Methylosarcina fibrata AML-C10: one gene and its partner. The protein of the gene in region 1 binds, or shares a complex with, the protein of each later gene. Links are inferred from orthologs where the notes say so. Each region holds a gene or a part of one and is shown on either strand. Other genes may lie near its edges.

Region 1 (6,676 bases):
CCCCGCCGTTCAGAAAAGCGATCATGTCCGCCGGAATGTCCGGGCTGCCGGCGCTGTCAATGACGAATTCGCCGACGACGGCGCCGACGCGGGTTAATCGGTTATGAGTGAAAGTGATCAGTTTCATCGGCAGATTTTCCGGTATTATTACATTCCGGATATTGTATAACGAAGATTACGGGCAAAAAAAAAGTTATAATTTGCAATTTTAACCTCGAGGATAAGAAAATGAACGAAAACTGGATTGCTCCCTCCATTCTGTCCGCCAATTTCGCCAAACTGGGCGAGGAAGTGGACAACGTATTGGCCGCCGGCGCCGACATAGTGCATTTCGATGTGATGGACAATCATTTTGTCCCCAATCTGACCATCGGCCCCCTGGTCTGCGAAGCTTTGCGCAAGCACGGCGTGACCGCGCCGATCGACGTGCATTTGATGGTTGAGCCGGTGGACCGCATCATTCCCGATTTCGCCAAGGCCGGAGCCACCTATATTACGTTTCATCCGGAAGCCTCGGTGCATATCGACCGTACCCTGCAATTGATCAAGGACAACGGCTGCAAGGCCGGCCTGGTATTCAATCCGGGCACGCCTCTCAGCTATCTCGATTACGTCATGGACAAACTGGACATGATTCTGTTGATGTCGGTGAATCCCGGTTTCGGCGGCCAATCCTTCATTCCGTCGGCTTTGCCCAAACTGCGTGAAGTCAGAAAACGAATCGACGAGAGCGGCCTCAATATTCGCCTGGAGATCGACGGCGGCGTCAAAACCGACAACATCCGCGAAATCAAGGCCGCGGGCGCCGATACCTTCGTTGCCGGTTCCGCCATTTTCGGCAAGCCGGATTACAAAAAAATCATCGACGAAATGCGGGCTGAAATGGCCAAGGCGGGGTAAATCCCGCCTTCAGGCGGACCGTTTTTCCGGTTAACCCGAATGTGCAGATCCTTTTGACATCTCCGATAATGACTCCAGAACAATTCAATCAATACGCCCGCGAGGGATTCAACCGTATTCCGATTATCCGCGAAGTCCTGGCCGATCTGGATACGCCGCTCAGCGCCTATCTGAAACTGGCCGACGGCGCTTATTCCTATTTATTCGAATCGGTTCATGGCGGAGAACAATGGGGACGCTATTCGATCATCGGTCTGCCGTGTCAAACCGTCATCAGGATTACCGGCAAGCAAATCAGTCTGGAAAAAAACGGCAGGAAGGAACAAACGATCACGCACGAGAATCCCTTGCTGTGGATCGAGCAGTTCAAGGAAGGCTACAAAGTGCCGGACATCGCTCATCTGCCCCGGTTCAACGGCGGCCTGGTCGGCTATTTCGGTTACGAAACGATCGGCTACATCGAGCCGCGCCTCGGCAATTCCCGCAAACCCGATCCTCTGGGCAATCCGGACATTGTCCTGATGGTTTCCGAAGAGATGCTGGTCTTCGATAATCTGTCGGGCAAACTGCTGCTGTTGACCCACGCCAATCCCGAAGAAGAGCGGGCGTTCGAGCGCGCGGAGGCCCGGCTGAGCGAGCTGGCCCGCAAGCTGAGGGAAGTTCAGGCCCGTCCGGCCAGGCATCCGTCGCCGAAAAAAGTGAACGAATCCGACTTCGTCTCCGGCTTTACCCAACAAGGATTCGAGGATGCGGTCCGCAAAGCCAAGGACTACATCACCGACGGCGACATCATGCAGGTGGTGCTGTCGCAGAGATTGTCGATTCCGTATACGGCGGAGCCGCTCAATCTGTACCGCGCGCTGCGCTGCCTGAATCCTTCGCCTTACATGTTTTATCTGAATCTGGGCGACTTCCATATCGTCGGCTCGTCTCCGGAAATTCTGGTCCGGCTCGAGGACAACATCGTCACGGTGCGGCCGATCGCCGGCACCCGCCGCCGGGGCGCCACGCAGGAGCAGGATCTCGCCCTGGAAAAGGAACTCCTGGCCGATCCCAAGGAAATTGCGGAACATCTGATGCTGATCGATCTCGGCCGCAACGACGCCGGGCGCGTCGCCGAAATCGGCAGCGTTCAGCTCACCGACAAAATGATCGTCGAACGCTATTCCCACGTCATGCACATCGTATCCAACGTCATCGGCCGCCTGAAACCCGGAAAAAACGCGTTCGACGTGCTGGCGGCCACGTTTCCGGCGGGCACCGTCAGCGGCGCGCCGAAGATTCGGGCAATGGAAATCATCGACGAACTCGAACCGGTCAAGCGCGGCGTCTATTCCGGAGCGATCGGCTACATCGCCTGGTCCGGCAATCTCGACACCGCGATTGCGATACGGACCGCGGTGATCAAAAACAACATGCTGCACATTCAGGCCGGCGCCGGCATCGTCTACGATTCGATTCCGCGCAACGAATGGGATGAAACGATGAACAAGGGCAGGGCCATTTTCCGTGCCGTCAGCATGGCCGAAGCCGGACTGGAAGGAGAGCAGGCATGAGCGCAATCAAATTGGTCATGATCGACAATTACGATTCGTTTACCTACAACCTGGTGCAATACCTGGGCGAGCTCGGCGCCGACGTGACCGTCGTGCGCAACGATCAGGTGACCGTGGCAGAAATCGAAAGCCTCTCGCCCGACAAGATCGTCATCTCGCCGGGCCCCTGCACGCCCAAGGAAGCCGGCGTCTCGGTCGAAGCGATCCACAAGCTGGCCGGGCGTTATCCGATCCTCGGCGTATGCCTCGGCCATCAGAGCATAGGCTATGCCTTCGGCGGCAAGATCGTGCACGCCAAAAGCATCATGCACGGCAAGACCTCGAAGGTCTACCACCATAACGTCGGCGTCTTCAAGGGGCTCGAGAATCCTTTTACCGCTACCCGCTACCATTCGCTGGTGATCGAGCGGGCTACCCTGCCGGACTGCCTCGAGATTACCGCCTGGACCCAGGACGAACAGGGCGGCTTCGACGAAATCATGGGCGTGCGGCACAAAACGCTCGACATCGAAGGGGTGCAGTTCCATCCGGAATCGATCCTGACCGAGCACGGGCACGATCTTCTCCGGAATTTCTTGGAAAGATGAAAAGTAGGGCGCGCCTCGCGTACCTTGTTCAAGGCCCCAATGAATCGGATAATTCTGAAAATGGCATGTGCGATCAATACCATCTTCTACAAGTTTGAGAAATTTTCTCGAAAGACGATAATTTGGTAGGGTACGCATCGCGTACCTTGTTCGAGGCCTCGATGAGTCGGATAATTCTGAAAATGGTATGCGGTACATACCCTACAAGGCTTAAAAATAACCATTTAAAACCGAGCCATTCATGCAAATCCAACAAGCCCTGCAAAAACTGCTCGACAAACAAAACCTGACCGCCGAAGAAATGCATTCGGTGATGCGCCAGATCATGAGCGGCGGCGCGACCGACGCCCAGATCGGCGGTTTTTTGGTCGCGCTGCGCTGCAAGGGTGAGACCGTCGACGAGATGGTCTCCGCGGCGGAAGTGATCAGGGAATTGGCCGGCAAAGTGCCGGTCGTCGGCGACCACGTCGTCGACACCTGCGGCACCGGCGGCGACGGCGCCAATACCTTCAATATTTCCACGGCCTGCGCCTTTGTCGTGGCCGCGGCCGGCGGCCAGGTCGCCAAGCACGGCAACCGTTCGGTGTCGAGCTGCTGCGGCAGCGCCGACGTGCTGGAAGCCGCCGGCGTCAATCTGGAATTGACCGCCGAGCAGGTGGCGCGCTGCGTCAACGACATCGGCGTCGGCTTTTTGTTCGCGCCCAAACATCACGGCGCGATGAGACATACGATCGGACCCCGAAGGGAAATGGGCATCCGGACCTTGTTCAATTTATTAGGGCCTCTGGCCAACCCGGCCGGCGCGCCGAACCAGTTGATCGGCGTATTTGCCAAGGAATGGGTGAAGCCTCTGGCCGAAGTGTTGAAGAAGCTGGGCAGCCGGCATGTTTTGGTGGTCAGCGCCGAAGACGGTCTGGACGAAATCAGTATCGCCGCTCCGTCGCACATCGCCGAGCTGAAGGAGGGTAAGGTATCGGTTTATTCCGTAACGCCGGAACAATTCGGGTTGAAACGGGCCAGCCTTGCCGAGCTGACCATCCGCGACGCCGAAACGAGTCTGTTAATGATGAAAGCGGTGCTGGACAACCGGCCGGGGCCGGCGCGGGACATCGTCGTATTGAACGCCGGGGCGGCCATTTATGCGGCAAATTTAACCGATTCCCTGGCCGCAGGCATGGACAAGGCGGACCGGGTCATCGCCGGCGGCGCCGCGCGCGCCAAGCTGGACGCCCTGGTCGATTACTCGAAAACTTTAAGATAACAAAGAACCATGACCGATACTCCCGATATTTTAAAAAAGATCCTCGATAAAAAAGAAGAAGAGGTCGCCCGGCGTAAATTGCGCACGCCCGTCGCCGATCTGGAAAGTTTTGCCGAGTCCGTCGAGAAGCCCCGGGGGTTCTACCGGGCGCTGCAAAGCAAGGTACTGACCCAAAAGCCTGCCATTATCGCCGAAATCAAAAAGGCGTCGCCGAGTCAGGGCGTCATCCGGGAGGATTTTCAGCCGATCACGATCGGTCTGGATTATGCGATGAACGGCGCCGCCTGCCTGTCGGTCCTGACCGACAAGGAATTTTTTCAGGGCTCCGAAGTGTACCTGCAAATGGTCCGGGAACGCTGCCCGCTGCCGGTTCTGAGAAAGGATTTCATGATCGATCCCTATCAGGTCTACGAAGCGCGCGCGCTCGGCGCCGATTGCATCCTGTTGATCGTCGCCGCTCTCGACGACGGCCGGATGCGCGAGCTGGCCGAATTGGCGGCCAAACTGGGCATGGACGTTCTGGTCGAAGTGCACGACGAAAAAGAATTGCACCGGGCGCTGCGGCTCGATACCCCGCTGATCGGCATCAATAACCGTAACCTGCGCACTTTCGAAACCTTATTGCAGACCACGCTGGACCTGAAGGCGCAAATCCCCGAGGACCGCCTGGTCGTCACCGAAAGCGGCATCCATACGCCGGCAGACGTGCAACTGATGACCGACAACGGCATCCATGCCTTTCTGGTCGGCGAAGCGTTCATGCGCGCCGACAGTCCGGGACAAAAAATGCGCGAATTGTTCGGCTTGTAATCGGCGGCAAAGCGAGACGGGCTTTTGTTTCTTATGAAGATTCCGGACCATGAACTTGAAATAATGGCGGTGAGCCGGGGTGGCCTGCCGGAGTCGTTTTGATGGCTTGCCGTTTGCGAACCGGTCATCCGGAACCTGCGGGAATTTAGGAAAATGGACGCCTCGCATCCTGTTGGCGTATTCGATTCCGGCGTCGGCGGTTTGTCGGTGCTGCGCGAGATCCGGCGGCAATTGCCGTCGGAACACCTGCTGTATGTGGCCGACTCGGCCTTTGCGCCGTACGGCAACAAGCCGCAGGAATTCATCGAGGCCAGGTCGATGGCGATTGTCGAATTTCTGTTGCGCCGGAATGCCAAGGCCATCGTGGTGGCCTGCAACACGGCGACCGGCGCCGCGGTTGCAACAATACGGGCACGCCACTTGTTGCCGGTCGTGGCGATGGAGCCTGCGATCAAACCGGCGGCGGCTTTGACCCGGTCCGGCGTCGTCGGAGTGCTGGCCACGCAAAGGACGCTGGCCAGCCATAATTTCGTCAAATTGTTCGAGCGCTACGGCAACGGCGTCGAGATATTGGCTCAGGCCTGTCCCGGCCTGGTGGAACAGGTCGAGACGGGCGATCTGGCCGGTCCCGGCACGCGCCGCCTGCTCGAACGCTATCTGTCGCCTCTGTTGGCCAAAGGCGCCGATACGCTGGTGCTCGGCTGCACGCACTATCCCTTTCTTCGGCCCTTGATCCAGGAAATGGCGGGGCCGGACGTCGCCGTCATCGATTCGTCCGAAGCGGTCGCGCGCCAGCTTTGGCGGCGGCTCGAGGCGCACGACCTGTTGGCTGCCCCGGAGCAAAAAGGAACGGAGCGGTTCTGGACCAGCGCCGACCCGGCGTCGGCTGCCCCCATCCTCCGGCAATTATGGCCCTTATGTCACGAAGTCCGCAGGCTGACCGAAATTGATGCCGGAGAGGCGGCATTCTTGTGTCCCTGAACACGAGCCATTCGGCAAAGTGATCGAAAAAATTTTTCACGGCGGAGCAAAATCGATGGAAAAAAACGTATTGATCACCGGTGCGGCCAGGCGCATCGGCGCGGCTTGCGCAAGGCGATTGCACCGGGAAGGCTGCCACGTCATTGTGCACTATAAGTCGTCGGAGCAGGAAGCATTGGCGTTGTGCGGCGAATTGAACCGGCTGCGTCCGGATTCGGCCAGCCTGTTGCAGGCCGAGCTGTTGGACCTGAATCAGTTGGCGGAAATGGCCGAAGCCGCGAAAAAAGGCCGGGGCGGCATCGACGTCTTGATCAACAACGCGTCGGCGTTTTATCCGACGCCTTTCGGCGAAGTCACCGAGGCGCAATGGGACGAGTTGCTCGGCAGCAATCTGAAAGCGCCGTTTTTTCTCGCGCAGTCCTTGCACGAAACATTGACGGCCAGGAACGGCTGTATCGTCAATATCGCCGACATTCATGCCGAGCGAGGCTTGCCCGATTATTCCGTTTACAGTATCGCCAAGGCCGGACTGGTGGCGATGACGCGGGTGCTGGCCAAGGAAATGGGGCCGGAAGTCAGGG
Region 2 (6,633 bases), 4.1 Mb from region 1 along the record:
CGAAGAAGACCGCCGCTATGCCGGCTCCCGTTATTCCGAAGTCCGGCGGGCGATTTTCGCCAATCCTTACCAGAAGCTCTGGGGAGCGGAAGGCATGCCGCCGATGCCGCGGTATAAAGTCGATTTGGCCGGCGTCCTCGCCGGACTCTTGCCGTTCGGCAAATCCTGGCAATTGCTTCGGGCCTCCGAAAGAACGATCGATTCTTCTGCCGATCTGCGCTGGGGCAGCGGCGGCCAGGGCTTTCGCCGGCTGTTGCATCCCAACGGCATTTGTCTGACGGGCCTGTGGGAAATTACCGAAGACACTCCTTATTCCGGATATTTCAAAAAAGGCAGCAAGGCGTTGATTATAGGCCGTTATTCGACCTGTTGCACGGAATCGCGGCGGGGTCGGACACGCTCTTTGGCGCTGGCCGGCAAACTGTATCCGACGACCGACGTGAATCATGCCGAGCCGCTTTCTACCGCCCACTTTTTTACCCAGCAGGATCTGGGCGGCGAGTTCAGTGATTTCGTCAACGATGCGGAACTGCGCAATGCGCCGGATACCCGCTCGTGGCGGCGGGGACTGGGGTTGCCGGTGCTTCTGCTCGAAGGGCTGGCTTTTCTCCGCGCGGATCGACAGCCGACGCAGCGCCAGTTGTACCCGATAGCGGAGCTGGGCAAAGAACCCGGCGAGGCGACCCGAACCCCCGAGTTCATGCGGCTGAGGGTGGCTTCCGGCCAACCCCGCATCGACGGCGAATCGCTGGATTTCCGCGATGAAATCATGGCGCAGATTTACGACCAAGGCGACCCCATTCCGAAAAGATCGCTCGAATTCATCATCGAAGTTTCCGATACCGGTAAAACCACGGGAACGCCCCTGTTTGAAAGGCGCCTGATCGACCGCTGGCGGACTCTCGGCAAAATTACCTTCACTGAAGCCGTCGCTTCGTATAACGGCGATTTCGTGCTGCATTTCAATCATCCGACCTGGCGGCAGGACCGCAACAACCCGGCGACGGCTACCCGGATTGCCGGCAGAAAGGTTTAAAAAAACGGAGCCGCTGGAACCGGTTCCGGGCGTTGAAGAATCAGGGTGACATCACCTTTAATAACAATGATGGGGCGTTTAACTTTGGAGCATGACCATGAACAAACGAATAACAGTCCGACTTTTTCTCTTGCTGATTTTAGGCTGTACGGCAAGCGCCGAAGCCGTCACGCGCGTGTATGTAGCCAATAATAAAGCGCCGGGTACGGTCAGCGTCATCGACGAAGCGACCAATACCATCATAAAGAAACTGACCGTGGGGAATTACCCGAACCGGCTCGCGGCCGCGCCCGACGGTTCGGAAGTGTATGTTTCCAACAAGGAATCGGACACGGTTTCGATCATCGATACCGAAACGAATACGATAACCGCTACCGTCGCTGTCGGCGATGCCCCGGAATTCATGGCGGTCACGCCCAACGGCAATTATCTCTTCGTGGCCAATAGCGCTGGAAGTTCTCTGTCGGTGATTAATTTGTCCACCCATACGGTAAGCAACACGATCACGGTAGGTGCTTTTCCCAAATTTATGGATTTTACACCGGACGGCCAGAGGCTCTATCTTTCCAATCTGGATTCGGGCACCGTATCGATCATCAACGTCGGCACGTTCCAGGTGATTAAAACGCTCTCGGTGGGCGGCAATCCGACCCGGGTTTCCGCACATCCGGACGGCAGCAAGGTGTATGTCGCCATTCGCGGAACAAGCCAGGTTTCGGTGATCCAGACCTCGACCAATACCGTCGTGAAAAGCATCGCGGTAGGCACGGGTCCGACCGGCATGGACATTTCTCCGGACGGCGCCAGGATTTTTACCGCCAATCAGTCCGGCGGAACGGTTTCCGTAATCAATACCGCGACCGATACGCTGACTGGAACCGTGACCGTCGGAGGCTGGCCGTGGGTCGTGGACTCCTCACCTGACGGCAGCATTGCGATCACGCCCGCGTCGCTGGACGACCGGGCAGTGGTCGTCGATGCCGCCCTGGTAAAAGTCGATTCATCCATACCTATCGGCGATGCGCCCTATTGGGGCGCCTTCAACGCATCCGGAAGCCGGTATTATGTGACCAATCCCAAGGATGGAACGGTTTCGGTGATTGACCCGGCGCTGCGCCAAGTCGTCAAGACCTTTGCTACCGATACGAATGCCTGGGTGGTTCTGCCCGTCGAGGTCGGTGGAGCGCCTGCCGAAGATACCGACGGCGACGGGGTCGACGACAATCTCGACAACTGTCCTTCCGTGGCCAATCCGGATCAGGCCGACAGCGATAACGACGGCATCGGCGATGCCTGCGATACGCCGGAGGGCGACAGCGACGGCGACGGGGTGAGCGACGACGTGGACAATTGTCCGTCGGTGGCCAATCCGGATCAGGCCGACGACGATAACGACGGTATCGGCGATGCCTGCGAAACGCCGGTGCTCAGCACGGTTTCGCCTACCACCGCGAGACGCAACCGCACCAGCACGCTGAATCTGAGCGGACAAAACTTCCTGGACGGCATGACGGCTTCGATTTCTCCTTCATCCGGCATTACGGTCCAGTCGTTTACGGTCAACAGCGCGACCAGTGCCGCGTTGGTAATCAACGTTTCCGCTTCGGCCAGTTTGAGTTCCAGAGCCATTGTGCTGACCAATCCCAATGGTCTTACCGTGACCAAGACAGGCGCATTTAGAGTGGTGCGCTGATTGAGCGGCAAAACGAGTCTGCCGTTTGATTCATTTCCATGACGGGTCCTTCGATGCAGCCGGCCGACCCGGCGCTCGATCTTTCGAAGGCTTGTTCGGACTTCATCGGCCGAACAAGCCTCTCCCTGGCGTCCCGGCACGATGGGACAACCGAGCGGGTTCTTTATTTGAAGTTTTCCATATTAGAAATTTTTGGTAAAGCTTTTTGCTTACTCGGCGGAGATTCCCTTGCGTTGCCGTTGAAGAGCAAGAGCGGCAAGTGACAAGCCGTCGAGCATTTACTCAAACAATGGTACAATAACCCGAACTCGACCCATTCCTTGTTGTTATCCTTCCACAAAAACTATTGGCACCAATAAAGTTTCCGACCGGCTTTTTCCATACGGCGCTGGATAGAAAGCCGGCTATCGCAGGTATTGCATTTTCTGCCCCTCGACCAGACACCGATTAATGTCGCCACTGAATCAATTCATGTCTCCGCTGCCTTATTTTGCCGATAGCGCGGACCTTTTCTCGGCCATTGCCGGAATGCCCTGGTCGGTTTTTCTGGACAGCGGTTACCCCTACAGTCAGCAGGGGCGTTACGACATCATTGCGGCCGATCCGGTGTGCATCCTGGTCACTCACGGCGATGAGACCGTCATCACCCGCGGCGGGAAATCCGTTATCTCGAAGGACGACCCTTTCGATCTCGTGAAGCAGCAATTGCTTCCGGCTCATTGCCAGGGAGATACCTTGCCGTTCAAAGGCGGGGCGATCGGCTATTTCTCCTACGATCTGGTTCGGCGCCTGGAGCATCTGTCGGAGATTGCCGTGGATGCGGAACATATTCCCGAAATGGCCGTAGGCATCTACGACTGGGCGGTAGTCGTCGATCATCACTGCCGGAAAAGCTATCTGGTCGGGCAGAATTGCGATATGCAAAAATGGCTGAAGCTGATCGAACAGTTCAGCGTCCTGCCGGTCGAGGAGCGGCGCGGGCCGTTCAGGATCGTCGGCGACATCCGTTCCAATATGGACAAAGCGTTTTATACGCGCGCGTTCGACCGGATCAAGCAGTATTTAAAGGAAGGGGATTGTTATCAGGTCAACTTTTCGCAGCGCTTCGTTGCCGATTGCGAAGGGGATCCGTGGACCGCTTATAAAGCCTTGCGGGAACTCAACGCGGCTCCATTCAGTTGTTATCTCAACCTGCCCGAAGTGCAGATCTTGAGCACCTCGCCCGAGCGATTTCTCAAGCTGACCGACGGCCTGGTGGAAACCAAGCCGATCAAAGGCACGCGTCCACGGAAGCGCGATCAAGCGGAAGACCGGCAGCAGATCGAAATACTGGAGCACAGCCCGAAGGATCGGGCGGAGAATCTGATGATCGTCGATCTTTTGCGCAACGACATCAGCAAGACTTGTAAAAAAGGCTCGGTGAAGGTGCCCAGAATATTTGCCGTCGAAACTTATGCGACGGTGCATCATCTGGTCAGCACGATTACCGGCTGGCTGGCGGACGACCGGCACGCCCTGGACTTGCTGAAGCACTGTTTTCCCGGCGGCTCGATCACCGGCGCGCCCAAGATTCGGGCGATGGAAGTGATCGAAGAGCTGGAGCCCAACCGTCGAGGCATTTACTGCGGCTCGATCGGTTATATCGGCTTCGACGGCAATATGGACAGCAATATCGCCATCCGGACGCTGGTGCATTCGGGAGGCACGATCCGTTTTTGGGCCGGAGGCGGCATCGTCAACGATTCGGAAGTGGACGACGAATATCAGGAATGCTTCGACAAGGCGGCCGCCATGCTGGATTTATTGCAACGATTCAGAGTCGGATAAACGGGGTTCGCCTTATGGTCGTCATCAAGCTGGGCGGCAGCCTGACCCAAAGCGGCGGGCTCAGGGAGTGCCTGGACCGGATCGAGCGGCGATATCGGGGCAGGGCGGCGGTCATCGTGCCGGGCGGTGGAGCTTTTGCCGATCAGGTCCGCCTTGCCCAGAGCGTCTGGCGGTTCGACGACGGCGTCGCTCACCGGATGGCCTTGTTGGCCATGCAGCAGACGGCCTGGCTGTTGCACGGACTGAAGCCGCAATTTGCCGTCGTCGGCTCGGCTTCGGCCTTGCGCGAGCGGATCGGCCGGAACCGTACGGTCATCTGGTCGCCCGATGCCGCCGAGCTGGAACGGGCGGGCGTCCGGTCCGGCTGGGACGTCACTTCGGACAGCCTGGCGGCGTGGCTGGCGAATACGCTGTCGGCGGGCGAATTGATTTTGGTAAAATCGGCTATCCTTGATCAGGGACAGGATCTGGCCGAACTGGCCCGGCGAGAAGTGATCGATCGGGCTTTTTGCAGTTTCGTCTCCGGGTCGACCTATAAAATAAGTATTGTAAACAAATCAGATTTCTAAATGGCTGAGCAAAAAAAATCCTCCTCGAACGATATGACTTCACAAGCATTCAAATTCATCGGCAATTTTTTATCGAAGAAAATCAAGTCGGCTTACTACAATGCGCGCGAATCGATAGGAGAGTCGAAGCGCTCCATCGTGGTTTATCAGGTAGAGCAGACTTGTCTCAGTCTCCAGGAAACCCGGGATGAATTTCAGGACGCCCTCGAGCGCTTCAAGACGCTGGTGAACGTTCAGGAATCGTCTTTGGAACATCGTTATCACCAACTGAACCGACAGTATCAGTTTTGCCGCGCCAAATCCGATTCGGTGAGCGATCGAATCAAGTCGATCGAAGAAGTCAGCCATGCCTTGTTTACCGAATGGGAAAAGGAACTGAACGAATACAGCAATCGTGCCTTGCGCAACAGCAGCAAGCAGCAATTGAAAATCGCACGGCAGAACTACAGCCGCTTGATCAAGGCGCTGCACGCGGCCGAAGCGAAAATTCAGCCGGTGCTGGCGGCCTTCAAGGATCAGGTGTTGTTCCTGAAGCACAATCTCAATGCGCATGCCATCGCGGCGCTGCAGAACGAATTCATTGTGATTGCCGTCGACATTTCCCAGTTGATCCGGGCGATGGAATTGACCATTGCCGAAGCCAGCCAATTCGTGTCGGTGTTGGTCGAGCCGAAATCGCTGCCCAGTCTCTGAAATAGAAAATCAGGAATTATTGCAGCTTGTACAGGATATCGTTGGCCTTGTCTTTGGCTGTATCGCGAGAACTCTCGTCTTGCGTGCCCTGCTTGGCGTTTTGTTCGGATCTTTCCTGGCTGTATTTGGAAATCATGTCTTCCCAACTGGTATATTTCTCGTAACCGGGATAACCCGAATTTTTCCGTTCCTGATAAATTTCCTGGCCCAGCGCGATGATCTCGGTAGGAGTTTTGCCGTCGACCGCATCCAGAAATTCTTCATCGCTCTTTTTCGCATCGCGAATCGTCCAGAACGAAACTTCGAATTCGATACGGGGTTCCTGAGCCATACGCTCCTTCAGCATTTTTACGGATTTGAGAGCGGTCCGCATGTTATGGCCATTGATTTGTTGACCTTTGTTGCAGGCAATAAGCGTGGTGCAGAATAGGATAATTAGAAGCGTACGAAGCGTCTTCATGATGATAACCTCGATAGGGGGAATCTGTCCCTTGTGATGTGAACGGGACATATTGTTGTTATTATATTAATGCCAGACCATCAAACTAAGTAAAATGGTCGGCTATTATAAACCCAAGCCAACTTTTATGCTGGAATTTATCCAATTATTAAATCAGCGTTATCGGACCGTATTGCAGCAGCCCGGCAGCGAGTCCGTCAAAGCCGTCTATCAGCAACGGGTGGATCAATTAATTCTGGCGGAAGCCTTTATGCGGAAGGGGCAGGTGATCGACAGCGTTCCGGCGCTGCCGCTTCAGATTGCCGTGGTTGGTCCCACCCAGTCCGGCAAAAGCACGCTGGTCAACGTTCTGCTG

What was found.
Region 2: the proteins of A3OW_RS0121065 (region 1) and pabB are in contact, whole or in part, in a solved structure (PDB 8RP0), measured with the Escherichia coli proteins. The link is inferred for Methylosarcina fibrata AML-C10 from one-to-one orthologs.

The regions. Positions count from the first base shown.
Region 1 is NZ_KB889965.1:4,459,046-4,465,721, forward strand. The notes cover bases 1,249-4,247. They hold A3OW_RS0121065 (anthranilate synthase component II), read left to right. Parts: upstream 1,249-2,452; coding sequence 2,453-3,043; downstream 3,044-4,247. Other genes in these bases: trpE (anthranilate synthase component I), read left to right, coding at 1,249-2,456; trpD (anthranilate phosphoribosyltransferase), read left to right, coding at 3,285-4,247. In the rest of the region: A3OW_RS0121045 (fumarylacetoacetate hydrolase family protein), read right to left, coding at 1-127; rpe (ribulose-phosphate 3-epimerase), read left to right, coding at 229-900; more of trpE, read left to right, coding at 969-1,248; more of trpD, read left to right, coding at 4,248-4,304; indole-3-glycerol phosphate synthase TrpC, read left to right, coding at 4,314-5,114; murI (glutamate racemase), read left to right, coding at 5,268-6,095; A3OW_RS0121085 (pteridine reductase), read left to right, coding at 6,151-6,676. UniProt on the Escherichia coli protein: Part of a heterodimeric complex that catalyzes the two-step biosynthesis of 4-amino-4-deoxychorismate (ADC), a precursor of p-aminobenzoate (PABA) and tetrahydrofolate.
Region 2 is NZ_KB889965.1:393,120-399,752, forward strand. Bases 2,412-5,367 are described here. They hold pabB (aminodeoxychorismate synthase component I), read left to right. Parts: upstream 2,412-3,179; coding sequence 3,180-4,556; downstream 4,557-5,367. Other genes in these bases: A3OW_RS26175 (thrombospondin type 3 repeat-containing protein), read left to right, coding at 2,412-2,729; A3OW_RS0101960 (hypothetical protein), read left to right, coding at 2,783-2,992; A3OW_RS0101970 (amino acid kinase family protein), read left to right, coding at 4,571-5,125; A3OW_RS0101975 (DUF2959 domain-containing protein), read left to right, coding at 5,126-5,367. In the rest of the region: A3OW_RS0101950 (hypothetical protein), read left to right, coding at 1-1,036; more of A3OW_RS26175, read left to right, coding at 1,134-2,411; more of A3OW_RS0101975, read left to right, coding at 5,368-5,818; A3OW_RS0101980 (hypothetical protein), read right to left, coding at 5,835-6,278; A3OW_RS0101985 (GTPase domain-containing protein), read left to right, coding at 6,406-6,633. UniProt on the Escherichia coli protein: Part of a heterodimeric complex that catalyzes the two-step biosynthesis of 4-amino-4-deoxychorismate (ADC), a precursor of p-aminobenzoate (PABA) and tetrahydrofolate.